DNA from 2 places in the Rhodococcus sp. MEB064 genome. Region 2 is predicted to be linked to the other one. Evidence: predicted binding sites of a transcription regulator. Region 2 holds the regulator's gene; the other holds the start of a gene.
What was found. Region 2 encodes LexA, which represses DNA repair genes until DNA is damaged. Its sites were predicted from a motif close to CGAACANNTGTTCG; they were not measured.

Region 1: cofD (2-phospho-L-lactate transferase) is a predicted target of LexA. The motif match lies at 3,017-3,030, and genes of this name have one in related genera.

Annotation. Positions count from the first base shown of each region.
Region 1 covers NZ_JXQS01000008.1:168,908-176,934, reverse strand. Annotated here, with positions in the region: gene RU01_RS04110 (phosphomannomutase/phosphoglucomutase) at 1-1,318, opposite strand, end outside; gene RU01_RS04105 (DUF3499 domain-containing protein) at 1,441-1,848, opposite strand; gene RU01_RS04100 (metallopeptidase family protein) at 2,022-2,444, shown strand; gene RU01_RS04095 (WhiB family transcriptional regulator) at 2,454-2,726, opposite strand; gene cofD (2-phospho-L-lactate transferase) at 3,269-4,225, shown strand; gene RU01_RS04085 (coenzyme F420-0:L-glutamate ligase) at 4,222-5,571, shown strand; gene RU01_RS04080 (NUDIX hydrolase) at 5,568-6,143, shown strand; gene RU01_RS04075 (sugar phosphate nucleotidyltransferase) at 6,140-7,216, opposite strand; gene RU01_RS04070 (glycosyltransferase family 2 protein) at 7,305-8,027, opposite strand, start outside.
Region 2 covers NZ_JXQS01000002.1:139,650-147,676, reverse strand. Annotated here, with positions in the region: gene hrpA (ATP-dependent RNA helicase HrpA) at 1-3,896, shown strand, start outside; gene nrdR (transcriptional regulator NrdR) at 3,893-4,375, opposite strand; gene RU01_RS01035 (hypothetical protein) at 4,486-4,902, opposite strand; gene lexA (transcriptional repressor LexA) at 5,180-5,959, shown strand; gene RU01_RS01025 (acyl-CoA dehydrogenase family protein) at 6,021-7,163, opposite strand; gene RU01_RS01020 (IMPACT family protein) at 7,327-7,950, opposite strand; gene RU01_RS01015 (hypothetical protein) at 7,960-8,027, opposite strand, start outside.

The sequences.
Region 1 (8,027 bases), on a different contig from region 2:
CCGTGCGCGCTTCCACATTGAGGCGCAGAAGGGGTTCCGTGTTCGACGAACGCAGGCTGAACCACGCTGCGTCTCCCAGATCGATCGTCACACCGTCGAGCTCGTCCACCGCGACCGTGCGATCGGCGAACGCCTCGACGACGGCCGCAGTCCGCCCCGCTGCGTCCGCGACGGTCGAATTGATCTCTCCCGACGCCGAATACACCTCGTACTTGCTCATCAGTTCCGACAGCGGCCGATCCTGCGTACCCAACGCGGCGAGGACGTGGAGGGCGGCCAGCATGCCCGAGTCGGCACCCCAGAAGTCGCGGAAGTAGTAGTGAGCGGAGTGCTCTCCACCGAAGACCGCACCCGTCTCGGCCATGAGCGCCTTGATGAACGAATGTCCGACGCGTGTCCGCACCGCGGTGCCGCCGAGTCGCTCGACGAGCTCGGGGACCGAGCGTGAGGTGATCAGGTTGTGGATGATCGTCGATTCCGGGTGCTTCGCGAGTTCCCGCTCGGCCACCAGTGCCGTGATCGCCGACGGCGACACGGGCTCGCCGCGCTCGTCCACCACGAAGCATCGGTCGGCGTCGCCGTCGAAGGCGAGTCCGATGTCGGCGCCGGTCTCCCGCACGAACTTCTGTAGATCGACGAGGTTGGCCGGCTCGAGCGGATTGGCCTCGTGGTTGGGGAACGTGCCGTCCAGCTCGAAGAAGAGGGGATGCACCGTGACGGGCGTCGGTGTCAACACCGCCGGAACGGTGTGCCCGCCCATGCCGTTGCCCGCATCGACGGCCACCGACAGTGAGCGGATTCCGGAGATGTCGACGAGTTCGCGCACGAAGGTCGCGTAATCCTCGAGGACGTCCTGCTCGGTGACCGATCCGATGTCACCGTCGTAGGACGGCACACCGTGCACCACGCCCTCGGAGATGGTCGCCAGACCGGAATCCTGTCCGACCGGCTTCGCGCCGGCGCGGCAGAGCTTGATCCCGTTGTACTTCGCGGGGTTGTGGCTCGCCGTGAACATGGCGCCGGGGCAGTCCATGATTCCCGATGCGTAGTACAGCTGGTCCGTGGAGGCCAGACCGATGAGGACGACGTCGAGACCCTGTGCGCAGACACCCTGAGCGAAGGCGGCCGACAGCGTCGGCGACGAGTCACGCATGTCGTGTCCGACGACGACGCGTCCGGACACTCCTTCCTCACGGATCAGTCGCGCGAATGCAGCGCCGACATCGGAGACGAACGCCTCGTCGATCTGTTCACCGACGACACCACGGACGTCGTACGCCTTGATGACGCTGTGAACCAGGTCAGCTGGTCTGGCCACTACACACTCCTGCAACTTCGGACGTACCGGACGGATTCGACGACGGCAGAACTGTCGTCGCCTCGTTGGAGCCTAGTGCCACAGGCTCTCTCGCGAGGTGTCGTCCGTACCCGTCGCGAGAGTCAGTTCTGCGGATCGGGCAGAACGCGCAGGTGCCCTCGGCGACCGGTACGTGCAGTCGGTGCAGAGGGGAGGTCGGAACCGGGCGCGGAGTCGGCAACCGCTCCGCGTCGCGTCGGCAGCGTGGCCGGACGCCGTCGTGAACCGGCTTCGCGAACAGCTTCGGCGAGAGCCGTCAGATCGTCGTCGTCGGGACTCGAGGGAGAGAATCCACCTTCGTAGCGCACCATCTCCCACCCCTTGGGGGCAGTGGTGGACACTCCGTGTACCTCGCACAGGTCCCACGAGTGGGGTTCCTCCACTGTGGCGAGGGGGCCGACGACGGCCGTGGAATCGGAGTAGACGTACGTCAACGTCGCAACGGCCGGTCTGTTACATCCCGGTCGGCAGCATCCCCGCACAGCTCTCACACACCGAACCTTAGCGCCCGGTGATCGGTCGGTTGCGCCGACACGCCACTGATGCTTCCGTCGCGCCCGGCCGTACCATGATCGCCGTGACGTCCACCGGATCAGCCTCGTCCCGCAACGGTAGGCCCAGCCGCCCGTCGACGTCGCGGTCCGCGGCACGACGCGGACGCGGCATGCGCGGAACCCTTCTCCCCGAGTCTGTCCCTGCCCGCAAGTCGCGTGCGGAGAAGTTCGACGCCGCTGTACTCGATGCGTTCGCCGAGATCGATCGGAAGTGGCACGACCGCCTGGTCAAACTCGACATCGCTGTCGACGATGTGCCGAAGATCCGAGCCGTCGACCCGGAATCGGTGAACTGGCCGCCGGAGGTCGTGGCCGAAGGACCGGTGCCGCTGTCGCGACTCGTCCCCGCGGGAGTGGACACGCGGGGGGCGACGACACGGGCGAGAATCGTGCTGTTCCGACGCCCGTTGGAGCGACGAGCACACACGTCGCTTGAGCTGACGGACTTGGTTCACGACGTTCTCGTGGAGCAGGTCGCGACGTACCTCGGCGTCACCCCCGAGGTCGTGGATCCCGACCCCGAGGAGAGCTGAGCGAGCGGCTCAGACGATGCCGCGCTTGAGGCGTCGACGCTCACGCTCGGACAGGCCGCCCCAGATGCCGAAGCGCTCGTCGTGGGCCAGTGCGTAGTCGAGGCAGTCGTCCTTGACCTCGCAGCCGAGGCAGATCCGCTTGGCCTCGCGGGTGGAGCCGCCCTTCTCGGGGAAGAACGCCTCCGGATCCGTCTGAGCGCACAGTGCGCGTTCCTGCCACTGCTCCTCGAGGGAGTCCGCATCGTCGAGCACCAGGCTGAGATGCTGTGCGGGAGCGGGCATCCCGAGGCTGGTGAGCGGAGGGTCGACCTCGCGGTCGGGACCCTCGATCGGCTCGATGGTCTCGTAGTCGGCGTCGGCATTCTCGGGGTCCTGGACCTCGAGACGGTCGACGACGGAATCCCCACGACCGAAGTCCTGGTGTTGTTCAGGCATCACTTCCGCCTCCTCACCTGTTCGAGCGCAGTTGTTGTCGGTCATTTGTGTCGATGATCGACCGTGAAGCCGGATCGAAGAGCGAGTCGCCGTGACACCCGGACGGAACGAGGATCGAGGACCCCGCCGTCGCCATGGGAACACGTGTTCGAACGATGGTTCGCTGCAAGCGATTCCGCCGTCCGAACCGGTAATGACATGACTGTGATTAGACACGCCGCGGTGTGTCGCGGTCAAGCGGACGGGACTTTCTGCAATACCATCCGATTCCCCGTTCTCCCGGAAGGCGACGTGCGTACGGTGTTTCGCGTCGGATGCACCGTGCCGGGCCCGGCGAGGCCACGCCCGGCGAAATCCCCGGCGGTCGCCACAGCCTAGGCTCGAGAACCATGAAGGTGACTGTGGTGGTGGGCGGCGTCGGCGGCGCACGATTCCTCCAGGGCGTACGGGCATTTCTCGGCGACGACGGCGACGTGACGGCGGTGGTCAACGTCGGAGACGACGTGTGGATGCACGGCCTTCGCATCACACCGGATCTCGACACCTGCATGTACACCCTCGGCGACGGCATCGATACCGACCGCGGGTGGGGTCGTCGCAACGAGACCTGGAGTGTCAAGGAGGAACTCGCCGCGTACGGAGCTCAGCCCGACTGGTTCGGACTGGGCGACCGCGACATCGCGACCCACCTCATCCGTACTCGCATGCTCCGCACCGGGTATCCGTTGTCGGCCGTGGTCGAAGCACTCTGTGACCGGTGGTCGCCGGGTGTCCGCCTCATCCCGGTCACCGACGATCGCAGTGAGACACACGTCGTCATCACCGATCCGGAGGACGGCACCGACAAGGCAGTCCATTTCCAGGAATGGTGGGTCCGTCACCGAGCCGCTGTGACCACTCACAGTTTCGCGTACGTCGGCGCCGACAAGGCGACTCCGGCAGAGGGCGTGCTCGAGGCCATCGAGACGGCCGACGTCGTGATTCTCGCGCCGTCCAACCCTGTGGTCAGCATCGGAGCCGTTCTGGCCGTGCCGGGAATCCGCTCGGCGTTGCGCACGACCTCCGCCAAGGTGGTCGGCCTCTCCCCCGTCATCGACGGCAAACCTCTCCGAGGAATGGCCGACGAATGCCTCAGCGTCATCGGTGTCGAGACGACCGCGGAAGCGATCGGTCGGCACTACGGCGCACGATCGGCGGCCGGCATCCTGGACGCCTGGTTGATCCACGAGACCGACACTGCCGACGTCCCCGGCGTCGACGTCCGCGCGGTGCCGCTGCTGATGACGGAACCGTCCGTGACGGCGAAGATGGTCGAGGCCGCACTCGACGCCGCGGGTGTTCTGTGACGACACCCGGCGATCACGCGCCCGGCGGTTCCCTCGAGATCGTTCCCGTCGCGGGGCTGCCCGAGTTCCGTCCCGGCGACGATCTCGTCGCGGCCCTGACCACGGCGGCTCCGTGGCTCGTGGACGGCGACGTCCTCGTGGTCACCAGCAAGATCCTGTCCAAGGTCGAGGGACGCCTCGTGTCCGCACCGGTGGACGCCGAGGAGCGAGATGCCCTCAGACGCAAGCTGGTCGAGCAGGAGGCCGTCCGTGTCCTGGCACAGCGTGGGCGCACGCTCATCACGGAGAACAAGCTCGGCATCGTGCAAGCGGCCTCCGGCATCGACGGATCCAACGTGGCCACCTCCGAACTCGCGCTGCTGCCCGAGGACCCGGACGCATCGGCGCGCGCTCTGCGCGACGGAGTCCTGCGCACGCTCGGCGTCCGCGTCGCCGTCGTCGTCACGGACACCATGGGTCGAGCCTGGCGCAACGGACAGACCGACAACGCCATCGGATCCGCCGGCCTGCCCGTGCTGCACAAGTACGCCGGCGGCCGCGACAGCCAGGGCAACGATCTGCTGGTGACCGAGGTCGCTCTCGCCGACGAACTCGCCTCTGCCGGTGACCTGGTCAAGGGGAAGCTCGGCTCCGTTCCCGTCGCCGTGGTCCGAGGACTCGACATGGTCGACGACGGGTCGTCGGCACGTGACCTGGTCCGCCCCGGCGAGGACGATCTGTTCTGGCTCGGTACCGAGGAGGCGTGGCGTCGCGGCGCGATCGGCGCGGTGTCCGCTCGACGCTCCGTTCGCGACTTCGATTCCGCACCGGTGGATCCCGTGACCGTCGATGCGGCCGTGACCGATGCGCTCAGCGCGCCCGCACCCCACCACTCGCACCCGATGCGGTACGTCGCGGTGCGAACGCCCTCGGTGCGCACGGCACTTCTCGACGCGATGGCGGCACGGTGGCGCGAGGATCTCGAGCGGGACGGGAAGAGTGCGGAGTCCGTCGCGGCTCGGCTGGCCCGGGGCGATCTCCTGCGCGATGCCCCGGAACTACTGCTCGCGTTCGTCGTCCTCGAGGACGCGCACGACTATCCGGATGCCGAGCGCAGCGCTGCGGAGGCGACGATGTTCACGGTCGCGGCCGGGGCATCGGTCCAGGCCCTGCTGGTCTCGCTCGCCGCCCGCGGCCTCGGAAGTTGCTGGGTCGGTTCCACGATCTTCGCCGCGGATGTCGTGCGGACGCAGCTGGGACTGCCCGACGAGTGGCAGCCGGCCGGTGCGATCGCCGTCGGCCATCCTCGGACGGCGCCGGCTCCTCGCGCCTCCACCACACCCGGCGCCGCGCTCGTGGTGCTGTGACCGAGCGAACGAGCGCGCCCGGGACCCTGCACGGGTCCGCCGTGGACATCCTCCGCACGTGGGACACCGACGATCCCCACGACGACACCATGCGGCACACCATGCTCGCGTTCCTCGACAGCGCACCCAAGGGGTGCCTACGGGAGAACGTAGCCGGACACATCACGGCGTCGGCACTTGTCCTCGATCGGGACGGGTGCCACGTGCTCCTGACACTGCACCCGCGGGTCGGTCGTTGGCTGCAGCTGGGCGGCCACTGCGAACCCGAGGACGCGACCGTGCGGGACGCCGCGTTGCGGGAAGCGCGGGAGGAGAGCGGCGTCGAGGACCTGATTCTCGAACCCGAGTTGCTGTCCATCCACACGCACCCGATCACGTGTTCGCTGGGTGTACCCACCCGTCATCTCGACCTGCGGTTCGTGGTCCGCGCAGCCAACGACGCTCACATCGTGCGCAGCGCGGAATCGAACGATCTCCGCTGGTGGCCCGTCGACGACCTCCCGGACGGGGAGGAAGGCGCCGAGCGAGAGGTGTTGCGCGAGATGATCACTCGCGCCGAACGACGCCGCTAGACGTCGGTCGAGAAGCGGACGCCGCCGTCGGGAAGGGTGACTCCCGGCCACACCCGTGCACCACGCAGCAGTTCGCAGCGGGCGCCGATGTTCGCGCCGTCGCCGATGACAGCGTCGCGCACCAGTGCCCGCGGTCCGATACGAGCGCCGAAGCCGAGAATCGACCGTTCGACGACGGCCCCGGCTTCCACGCGGGCACCGTCGAACAGCACGGCGCCGTCCAGACGTGCCCCGGCACCCACCTCGGCGCCGCGGCCGACGACGGTCCCGCCGATCAACAGTGCGCCGGGCGCCACTCCTGCGCCCGGATGCACCAACGACTCACCTCGGGGGCCGTCGAGCGCAGGCGACGGCGCGATGCCGCGGACGAGGTCGGCGGATCCCTTGACGAAGTCCTCGGGCGTACCCATGTCGCGCCAGTAGGCCGCGTCGACGTGTCCGAACACGCGCTTGTCGTCGGCGAGGAGTGCGGGGAAGACTTCCCTCTCGACCGAGACGGGCCGGTCGGACGGAATGCCCTCGATGATCTCGCGCGTGAAGACGTAGCAGCCGGCATTGATCTGATCGGTGGGCGGATCCTGGGTCTTCTCCAGGAACGCGGTGACGCGTCCGTTCTCGTCCGTGGGGACGCAACCGAACGCGCGGGGGTCACCGACCCGGACGAGGTGCAGGGTCACGTCGGCCTCGGTCGTGCGATGAGTGTCCAGCACGCCGCGAAGATCCGTGCCGCCCAGGACGTCTCCGTTGAAGACCATCACGTTGTCGGCGCGCAGACGCGGAAGGACGTTCCGGATACCGCCGCCGGTTCCCATCGGCTCTTCCTCGAACACGTACTCCAGCTCGAGGCCGAGCCCGCTCCCGTCTCCGAAATACTCCTCGAAGACCTCGGCCTTGAACGACGTCCCGAGCACTACGTGGTCGATTCCTGCCGACTTGATACGCGCCAACAGGTGCGTCAGGAACGGCAGACCCGCGGTGGGCAGCATGGGCTTGGGTGCGGAGAGAGTCAACGGCCGCAGTCGCGTGCCCTTTCCTCCCACCAGGACAACGGCATCTGTCGCCGAACCGGTCATCTCGTATGGCCTTCCCTGTTGACACGAACGTGGATCTTCGACCGACACATCTTGGACCGACACCGGGGTGGCGACGGCGGAGAAACGCTCAGGCGTCGTCGCGAGTGCGCAATGCAGCCGCCACGACCACCTTCGAACGCACCGCAAGACCCGCACGGAGTGTCCATCGGAGTGGAGCTTGCCACTTCCGGGGGTGGCGGTCTGCTTGGAAGCGGTACGCGCTCTCGTGGTGTGCGGGCAACATCGACTCGGGATGGCGCCCCGCTGCGTGACCCTTCGCGTGCGTCACGACGGCGCTGGGGACGTACACGTTCTGCCAACCGGCCTTGCCCAGCCGGTCGCCGAGGTCGACGTCCTCCATGTACATGAAGTACCGCGAGTCGAACCCGTTCACCGAGTCGTACGCAGCGCGTCGGAGCAGCAGGCACGACCCCGACAGCCATCCGACGGAACGCTCGCTGACTTCCTCGGTGTCCTGCCGGTAGCGCTGCGTCCAGGGATTGGCGGGCCAGACGCCGCCGAGCACGGCGTGCAGTGACCCGGACGTCAGATCGGGAACGCGTCGGGCCGACGGATACCGCGAGCCGTCCGGTTCGAGGATCAGCGGACCCAGCGACCCTGCGCGGGGCCAGCGCTCCGCAGCGTCGAGGAGCGCGTCGATCGACCCCGGCGAGAACGACACGTCGGGATTGACCACCATGACGAACTCGATCGAAGGATCGATCTCCGCGACAGCACGATTGGCGGCGCCGCCGTAGCCGATGTTCTCACCGGTGCGGAACAACGTGACGTTCTCGTACGCCGACGCAGC
Region 2 (8,027 bases):
ACACCCGCCGCGACCTGACGGCCCGCCTGTCCGACCTCACCTTCCGTGATGCCCACAGGCTGCGCCGTCGTCTCGACCGCAGCCGTAAGCCCGCCGAACTCGAGTCGATCGCTGCCGAGATAGGACGTGCCGAGGCCACGATTGCATCGCGTCGCGCATCCGTTCCCGCGATCACCTACCCGGAGGCGCTGCCCGTCTCCGCGCGCAAGGACGACATCGCCGCCGCGATAGCCGAGAACCAGGTGGTCATCGTCGCCGGAGAGACGGGATCGGGAAAGACGACGCAGATTCCCAAGATCTGTCTCGAACTCGGTCGCGGCGTCCAGGGAGTCATCGGACACACGCAGCCCCGGCGACTGGCGGCCAGGACCGTCGCGGACCGTATCGCCGACGAGCTCGGTCAGGAGATCGGCGACGCTGTCGGTTACACGGTCCGCTTCACCGACCACTCCAGCGACAACACGCTGGTCAAGCTGATGACCGACGGCATCCTGCTGGCCGAGATCCAGCGCGACCGGCTGTTGCGCCGCTACGACACGATCATCATCGACGAGGCTCACGAGCGCAGCCTCAACATCGACTTCATCCTCGGCTACCTCGCGCGCCTCCTGCCACAGCGTCCCGATCTGAAGGTCATCGTCACCTCCGCCACCATCGACCCGGGCCGCTTCGCGCACCATTTCGCGGTGAACGGCGTCGACGCGCCGATCGTCGAGGTATCGGGCCGGACGTTCCCCGTCGAGGTCCGGTATCGGCCGCTCACGGTCGAGAACGGCGAGCAGACCATCGAACTCGACCCGGTCGACGCCACGTGCGACGCCGTCGAGGAACTGCTCACCGAACCCGAGGGCGACGTGCTGGTGTTCCTGTCGGGCGAGCGCGAGATCCGCGACACTGCGGACGCGTTGAAGGATCGCCGACTGCGGAACGTCGAGATTCTTCCGCTCTACGCCCGGCTGTCCGCAGCAGAGCAGCACCGCGTCTTCACCGGCCACACCGGTCGACGAGTGGTGTTGTCCACCAATGTCGCCGAGACGTCGCTCACCGTGCCCGGCATCCGGTACGTCGTCGACCCCGGCACCGCTCGCATCTCCCGCTACTCGCTGCGCACCAAGGTGCAGCGGCTGCCGATCGAACCGATCTCGCAGGCCTCGGCTCGACAGCGCGCCGGCCGCTGCGGACGTGTCGCGGACGGAATCTGCATCCGGCTGTACTCGGAAGAGGATTTCGACGCCCGCCCCGAGTACACCGACCCCGAGATCCTGCGCACGAATCTCGCATCCGTCATCCTGCAGATGGCCTCGCTGGGACTGGGCCGTATCGACGCGTTCCCGTTCGTCGAAGCCCCCGACCCGCGCAGCATCCGTGACGGCCTGGGCCTGCTCGACGAACTCGGCGCTCTCGAGTCGCAAGGCGAGGACGGTCCGGTCCTGACCGCTCTCGGCAAGGAGCTCGCCGGCCTCCCGGTCGACCCGCGTATGGCGCGCATGTTGGTCGAGGCCAATCGCAACGGATGCCTGCGGGAGGTGCTCGTCATCGTGTCCGCACTGTCCATCCAGGACGTGCGCGAACGCCCCGCCGAGCATCAGCAGGCGGCGGACGAGATGCACAAGCGATTCGTCGTCGACGGTTCCGACTTCCTGGCGCTCTGGGAGTTGTGGACATACCTCGGCGAGCAGCGACGAGACCTGTCCTCGAACCAGTTCCGTCGTATGTGCCGCTCGGAATTCCTGCACTACCTCCGCATCCGCGAATGGCAGGACCTGCACGGACAGCTGCGGCAGATCACGCGCGGCCTGGGATGGACGATGCCCGACGCGGGCGACTCCTCCGAGCCTGACCACGCCGTGATTCATCAGTCACTGTTGCCGGGACTGCTGTCCCACATCGGTGTTCGCGAGGGCGACAAGAAGGACTTCCTCGGAGCGCGCGGGTCGTCGTTCGCCGTGTTCCCCGGCTCGTCGCTGTTCCGTAAGCCTCCGCGGTGGATCATGGCGGCCGAACTCGTGGAGACGAGTCGACTGTGGGCGCGCATGGGTGCGCGCATCGAGCCCGAGTGGGCGGAGAAGTTGGCGCCGCACCTGATCAAACGTCAGTACTCGGAGCCGCACTGGTCGACGAAGCGCGAAGTCGCGATGGCCTACGAGCGCGTCACGCTGTACGGGATTCCGCTCGCGGCTCGCCGCCCGGTCACGTTCAGTTCGATCGATCCCGAGATTTCGCGGGATCTGTTCATCCGGCACGCCCTCGTGCAGGGCGAGTGGCGCACGCACCACCGCTTCTTCCACGCGAACCAGGAGATGCGCAGCGACGCAGAAGAACTGGAGTCGCGTGCTCGTCGCCGCGACATCGTCGTCGACGACGACACGCTGTTCGCGTTCTACGACGAGAGGATCCCGGCCACCGTCGTCTCGGCACGTCACTTCGACCGGTGGTGGAAGAAGACGTCGAGGACGACACCAGCTCTGCTCGACTTCGATCGGACGACCGTCGTCAACCCGGCGGCGGCTGCCGTCCTGGGCGGCGACTACCCGGACGCGTGGCGCCAGGGTGAGTTGCAGTTCCCGCTCACGTATCAGTTCGAGCCCGGACGTGAGGACGACGGCGTCACCATCACCATTCCGATCGCTCTGCTGCCGCAGGTAGCGGACGTCGGATTCGACTGGCTCGTTCCCGGCATGCGCGTGGAACTCGTCACCGCCCTGATCAAGACACTCCCGAAAGAGCTGCGGCGCAACGTCGTTCCCGCTCCGGATCATGCGGTGGCGGCAGTCGCGGCGATGCGTCCCCGCACGGAACCGCTGCTGGCTGCGCTCTCGCGTGAGCTCACCCGCATGGGCGCCGTACCGATCCGGCCGGCCGACTTCGACCCGTCCGCTCTGCCGCGACACCTGAAGATGACGTTCGTCGCCGTGGACGACTCGGGCACCCGTCTGGGCAAGGACACATCCCTGACCGCCCTGCGCGCACGGCTGGGTTCTGCTGCCGCCGCCGCGGTAGGAGCGGCGGCGAAGGATTCCGAGCGAGCCCCCGCGACCCGGTGGACCTCCGAGACCATCGGCACACTCGAACCCACCGTGACACGGACTGTCAACGCACAGACGGTCACCGGGTACCCGGCGTTGGTCGCGGAGAAGGGTGGCGTCGCGGTGCGGGTCCTCGGATCGGCGGCCGACCAGCGCGCGGCCATGCGGAACGGCACCCGCCGACTACTTCTCGACGCGATCCCGGTGGCGGGCAAGAACCTCCTGACCGGCCGCTCCCCCGCGCAGCGACTGGCCCTCGGCCAGAATCCCCATGGCAGCATCGAGGCGTTCATCGACGACTGCCGCACACTCGCGGCGGACGAACTGATGATGAAGCACGGCGGACCGGTATCGAGCCCTGATGCCTTCGCGGCGCTGGAGAAAGCGGTCCGGGGCGAACTGGCCGGACGAACCGCGGCGGTCCTCCGCCTCGCCGAGCCGAGCCTGGCTGCGGCTGCGCAGGTCCGACTCGCACTCGACGGAGCTCGAGGAGACGCAGCCGACGATGTCCGTCAGCAGCTGGAGGGTCTGATCTTCCCCGGTTTCGTCTTCGAGACGGGCGAGTCCCATCTACGGCATCTCCCCCGCTACCTGCAGGGTGCGGAGCGCCGACTGAGAGCCCTTCCGTCGAGCGCCACTCGGGACGCCGCGGGCATGGATGCCCTCGATCGTGTCTACGCCGACTACGACGCACTCCTCGAAGCCGTATCGGACTCCGTCGCCCGTAGCGATGCGGTGCGCGACATCGCGTGGATGATCGAGGAACTGCGAGTCAATCTGTTCGCTCAGACTCTGGGAACCGCGTACCCGGTGAGCGAGAAGCGTGTCCGCAAGACCATTGCGGACGTTCGGCGCGCAGCCGGACGCTAGGTTGCGGGCTCGGCTTCGGGGACGTCCAGACCGGCACGGTGCCGACGGAGATCGTCGATCTCTCGCTCGAAGTCGTCGGCACTGCTGAACGAGCGGTAGACCGACGCGAAGCGCAGGTACGCCACCTCGTCGAGGTCTCTCAGCGGGCCGAGGATGGCGAGCCCTACCTCGTTGCTGGGGATCTCGGCGGACCCGGACGCCCGCACGGTGTCCTCGACCTGCTGGGCAAGAAGCACCAACGCGTCGTTGTCCACCTGGCGACCCTGGCAGGCACGACGGACACCCTTGATGACCTTGTCGCGACTGAACGGCTCACTGACGCCGCTGCGCTTGACCACGGACAGCACAGCGGTCTCGACCGTCGTGAAGCGTCGACCGCATTCGGGGCAGGATCGGCGCCGCCGGATCGCCTGGCCTTCTTCCGCTTCGCGCGAATCGACGACGCGCGAGTCGGGGTGGCGGCAGAACGGGCAGTGCATGGGTAAGCGACCCCTCGGTAGCACGGACAACTCGGACGCCGTGTCGGCATCCGACCTGTCGAGGATACCGCCAGGAGCAGACCGCGAAGTCGCCGCGTACCCCAGCGTCGTCACCGTCCGGTGACGACGCCCGCGTCGATCTGTTGGGAGACGGACGGCTGCGTCGGCGCGTCTGCCGATCGCATGTTGGCGAGCCCTACGAGCCCCAGAGCCGACACCGCTGTGATCAGCGCCACAGCAACCATCGACGCGAATCCGTGCGACCGATGGGTGCGGTGTTCGACCTGCGACACGCCCGGCGAACGACGCCGGTAGTCCGTCGCGCCCGCGTCGGGACGGCTCGAATCCCGCGGAGCGGTTCGGCGACGAACCGGTGTGCGGCCACGGGTCTGCGTCGACGCCCCCTGCGTCCGGGCGGGCACCTGGCCCCAGTAGGACTCGTCGTCGCAGGTCCAGCGATCGGAGACGGGAGAATCGAGATCGATGGACCGTGCGGTGTCGATGGTCAGAACGTCACTACGAGTCACTGCAACCACTCCTCGTGGATAGCCGGTGGCCTCCGCGACGCTCTCCCACCGAGGTGTTCGAACGTCGCACTCGACCACGCGTTCGAATGAACGCATGTTCGATGTATAGCAGGGCCCACCGACAAAGTGCATCGAACACGCGACACGAATCGAACAGGTGTTTGATCCGAAGGGTGTTTCGGTTTAGGTTCGACACACGCACCACGGACGTGACACCAGCATCATCTGCACCACGGAGCTGGTTGTTCCACCCGCATCCACCGATGGAGGTATCTCGATGAAGGACGACAGCTCATCCGGCTCGGCTGGAGGGCGCACGACCGCTGGCGGTTCCGCCACCACGGCCGACACCGACTCGGGTCTCACCGAACGTCAGCGGCGCGTTCTCGAGGTGATCCGTGCGTCCGTCACCGAGCGCGGGTATCCGCCCAGCATCCGCGAGATCGGCGATGCGGTCGGCCTGACGTCCACGTCGTCGGTCGCCCATCAGCTCCGCACCCTCGAGCGTAAGGGCTTCCTTCGACGCGATCCCAACCGTCCCCGTGCAGTCGACGTGCGACTGCCCGGCGAGAACGGGCGGCCCGAGACTGCACCTGCCGTCGCGCAGGACGACATGGTCGCGTCGGACACCACCAACCATCTCGACACGTCCACGTCGAACGGTGACGACGACCGTCTACCCGTGCCGACGTTCGTTCCCGTCCTCGGCCGGATCGCCGCCGGCGGTCCGATCCTCGCCGAGCAGGCTGTGGAAGACGTCTTCCCGTTGCCACGTGAGCTCGTCGGGTCCGGCTCTCTGTTCCTGCTGCGCGTCGTCGGTGAGTCGATGATCGACGCGGCGATCTGCGACGGCGACTGGGTCGTGGTCCGCCAGCAGAACGTCGCGGACAACGGCGACATCGTTGCCGCCATGATCGACGGCGAAGCCACGGTCAAGACGTTCAAGCGCACCGGTGGCGACGTGTGGCTGCTCCCCCACAACGACCTGTTCGAACCCATTCCCGGTAACGACGCCGTGGTCCTGGGCAAGGTCGTCACGGTGATGCGCAAGCTCTGATCCACGACAGACGAAAGCCGGCGCTGGACATCCAGCGCCGGCTTCGTCATGTTCGATGTGGTTACAGATCCAACCCGCGACCGATGATCTCCTTCATGATCTCCGTCGTACCGCCGTAGATGGTCTGCACACGAGAGTCCATGTACGCCTTGGCGATCGGGTATTCCTTCATGTAGCCGTAGCCACCGTGCAGCTGCAGGCACCGGTCGATGAGCTTGACCTGGTTCTCGGTGGTCCACCACTTGGCCATGGCGGCTTCCTGCACCGACAGCTCGTTCGCGTTGAGCTGCTCGATGTACTTGTCCACCATGATGCGGACGGCGGTCGTCTCGGTCGCGCACTCGGCCAACACGAAGCGCGTGTTCTGGAACTTGCCGATCGGCTTGCCGAACGCCTTGCGGTCCTTGCAGTACTGGATCGTCATCGCCAGCGCCGACTCCATCGCGGCAGCCGCGACGACGGCGATCGACAGACGCTCCTGAGGCAGGTTCTGCATCAGGTAGATGAAGCCCATGCCCTCCTCGCCGAGCATGTTGGCGGCGGGAATGCGGACGTCGGTGAAGCTGAGCTCCGCGGTGTCCTGCGCCTTCATACCGATCTTGTCGAGGTTGCGGCCGCGCTCGAATCCGGGCATGTCGCGCTCGACGACGAACAGACTGAAGCCCTGCGCGCCCTTCTCGGGGTCGGTGCACGCCACCACGATGATGATGTCGGCATTGATGCCGTTGGTGATGAACGTCTTCGAGCCGTTGAGCACCCAGTCGTCACCGTCACGGACGGCCTTGGTCTTGATGCCCTGCAGGTCGCTGCCGGTACCCGGCTCGGTCATCGCGATCGCGGTGATCAGCTCACCGGAGCAGAAGCCGGGCAGCCAGCGCTGCTTCTGCTCGTCGTTCGTCAGCTCGATGAGGTACGGAGCGACGACGTCGTTGTGCAGCGTGAACCCGATGCCGCTGTAGCCACCGGCCGTGGTCTCCTCGGTGACGATGGCGTTGTAGCGGAAGTCCTTGACCCCGCCGCCGCCGAACTCCTCCGGCACGGCCATGCCCAGGAAGCCCTGCTTACCGGCCTCGACCCACACACCGCGGTCGACGATGTTCTGGGTCTCCCACTCGGCGTGATGCGGCGCGACATGCTGCTCGAGAAATTTCTTGTACGAGCTGCGGAAGAGGTCGTGCTCTGCCTCGAACAACGTGCGCTTCATGGTTCTCCTCGTTAGGCGTACGGCGGATCTCACTCGAGAGTAGAACCCGAGTGCACGCTGGGTCGATGACCAGTGCGAGCACGTTCGGTGACTGCGGTGCCGCCGCCGGGCGGAGTTCGGTGCGGTGAGCCGCGGTATCCGCGGCTCAGCGCACCCAGCCGCCTCAGAACCCGAGCACCCACCGGTGCCCGACGCGCTCGGCGACGACACCGCCGCTGGTCGCCGACGCGAGGACACCGTCGAGCCGGTCACCGTCCCCGATCACCCGGAGGCGCACGTCGGACCCGTAGGCGACGTCGTCGACGACGAATCCGTGCACGCGCAGAACGCCCTCCACCCGACCGGCATCCGCATGGGACAAGGCCATCTCGAGAACGTCGACACGCGCGAGCTCGCCCACCTCCGCACGGTCGAGCGCCGCACTCACCGCACCCGAGTACGCGCGCACCAAGCCACCTGCCCCCAGCTTGACGCCCCCGAACCAGCGGCTGACGACAGCCACCACATCGACGAGATCGCGGCCGGTCAGCACGCCGAGCATGGGAACGCCCGCCGTGCCACCGGGTTCACCGTCGTCCGATGCGCGCTGACGGCGGTGTTCCTGATCTGCGCCGACGACGAAGGCCCAGCAGTGGTGGCCGGCGTCGGGGAACTCTGCAGTCACCGCGGCGACCACCTCGAGCGCCGCGGACTCCGTGCGGACGGCGACCACGCGGGCGAGGAACCGGCTCCGCTCGATCACCGTCTCGGCGTCGACGGGTCGGGACGAGACGAGGGTGTGCGGCACGAAGGCAGCCTAGATCCGACGGTTGTGGCCGGCCTGCAGGACGAGAGGCGGCAGAATCCAGACGACGAGCGCCGCGG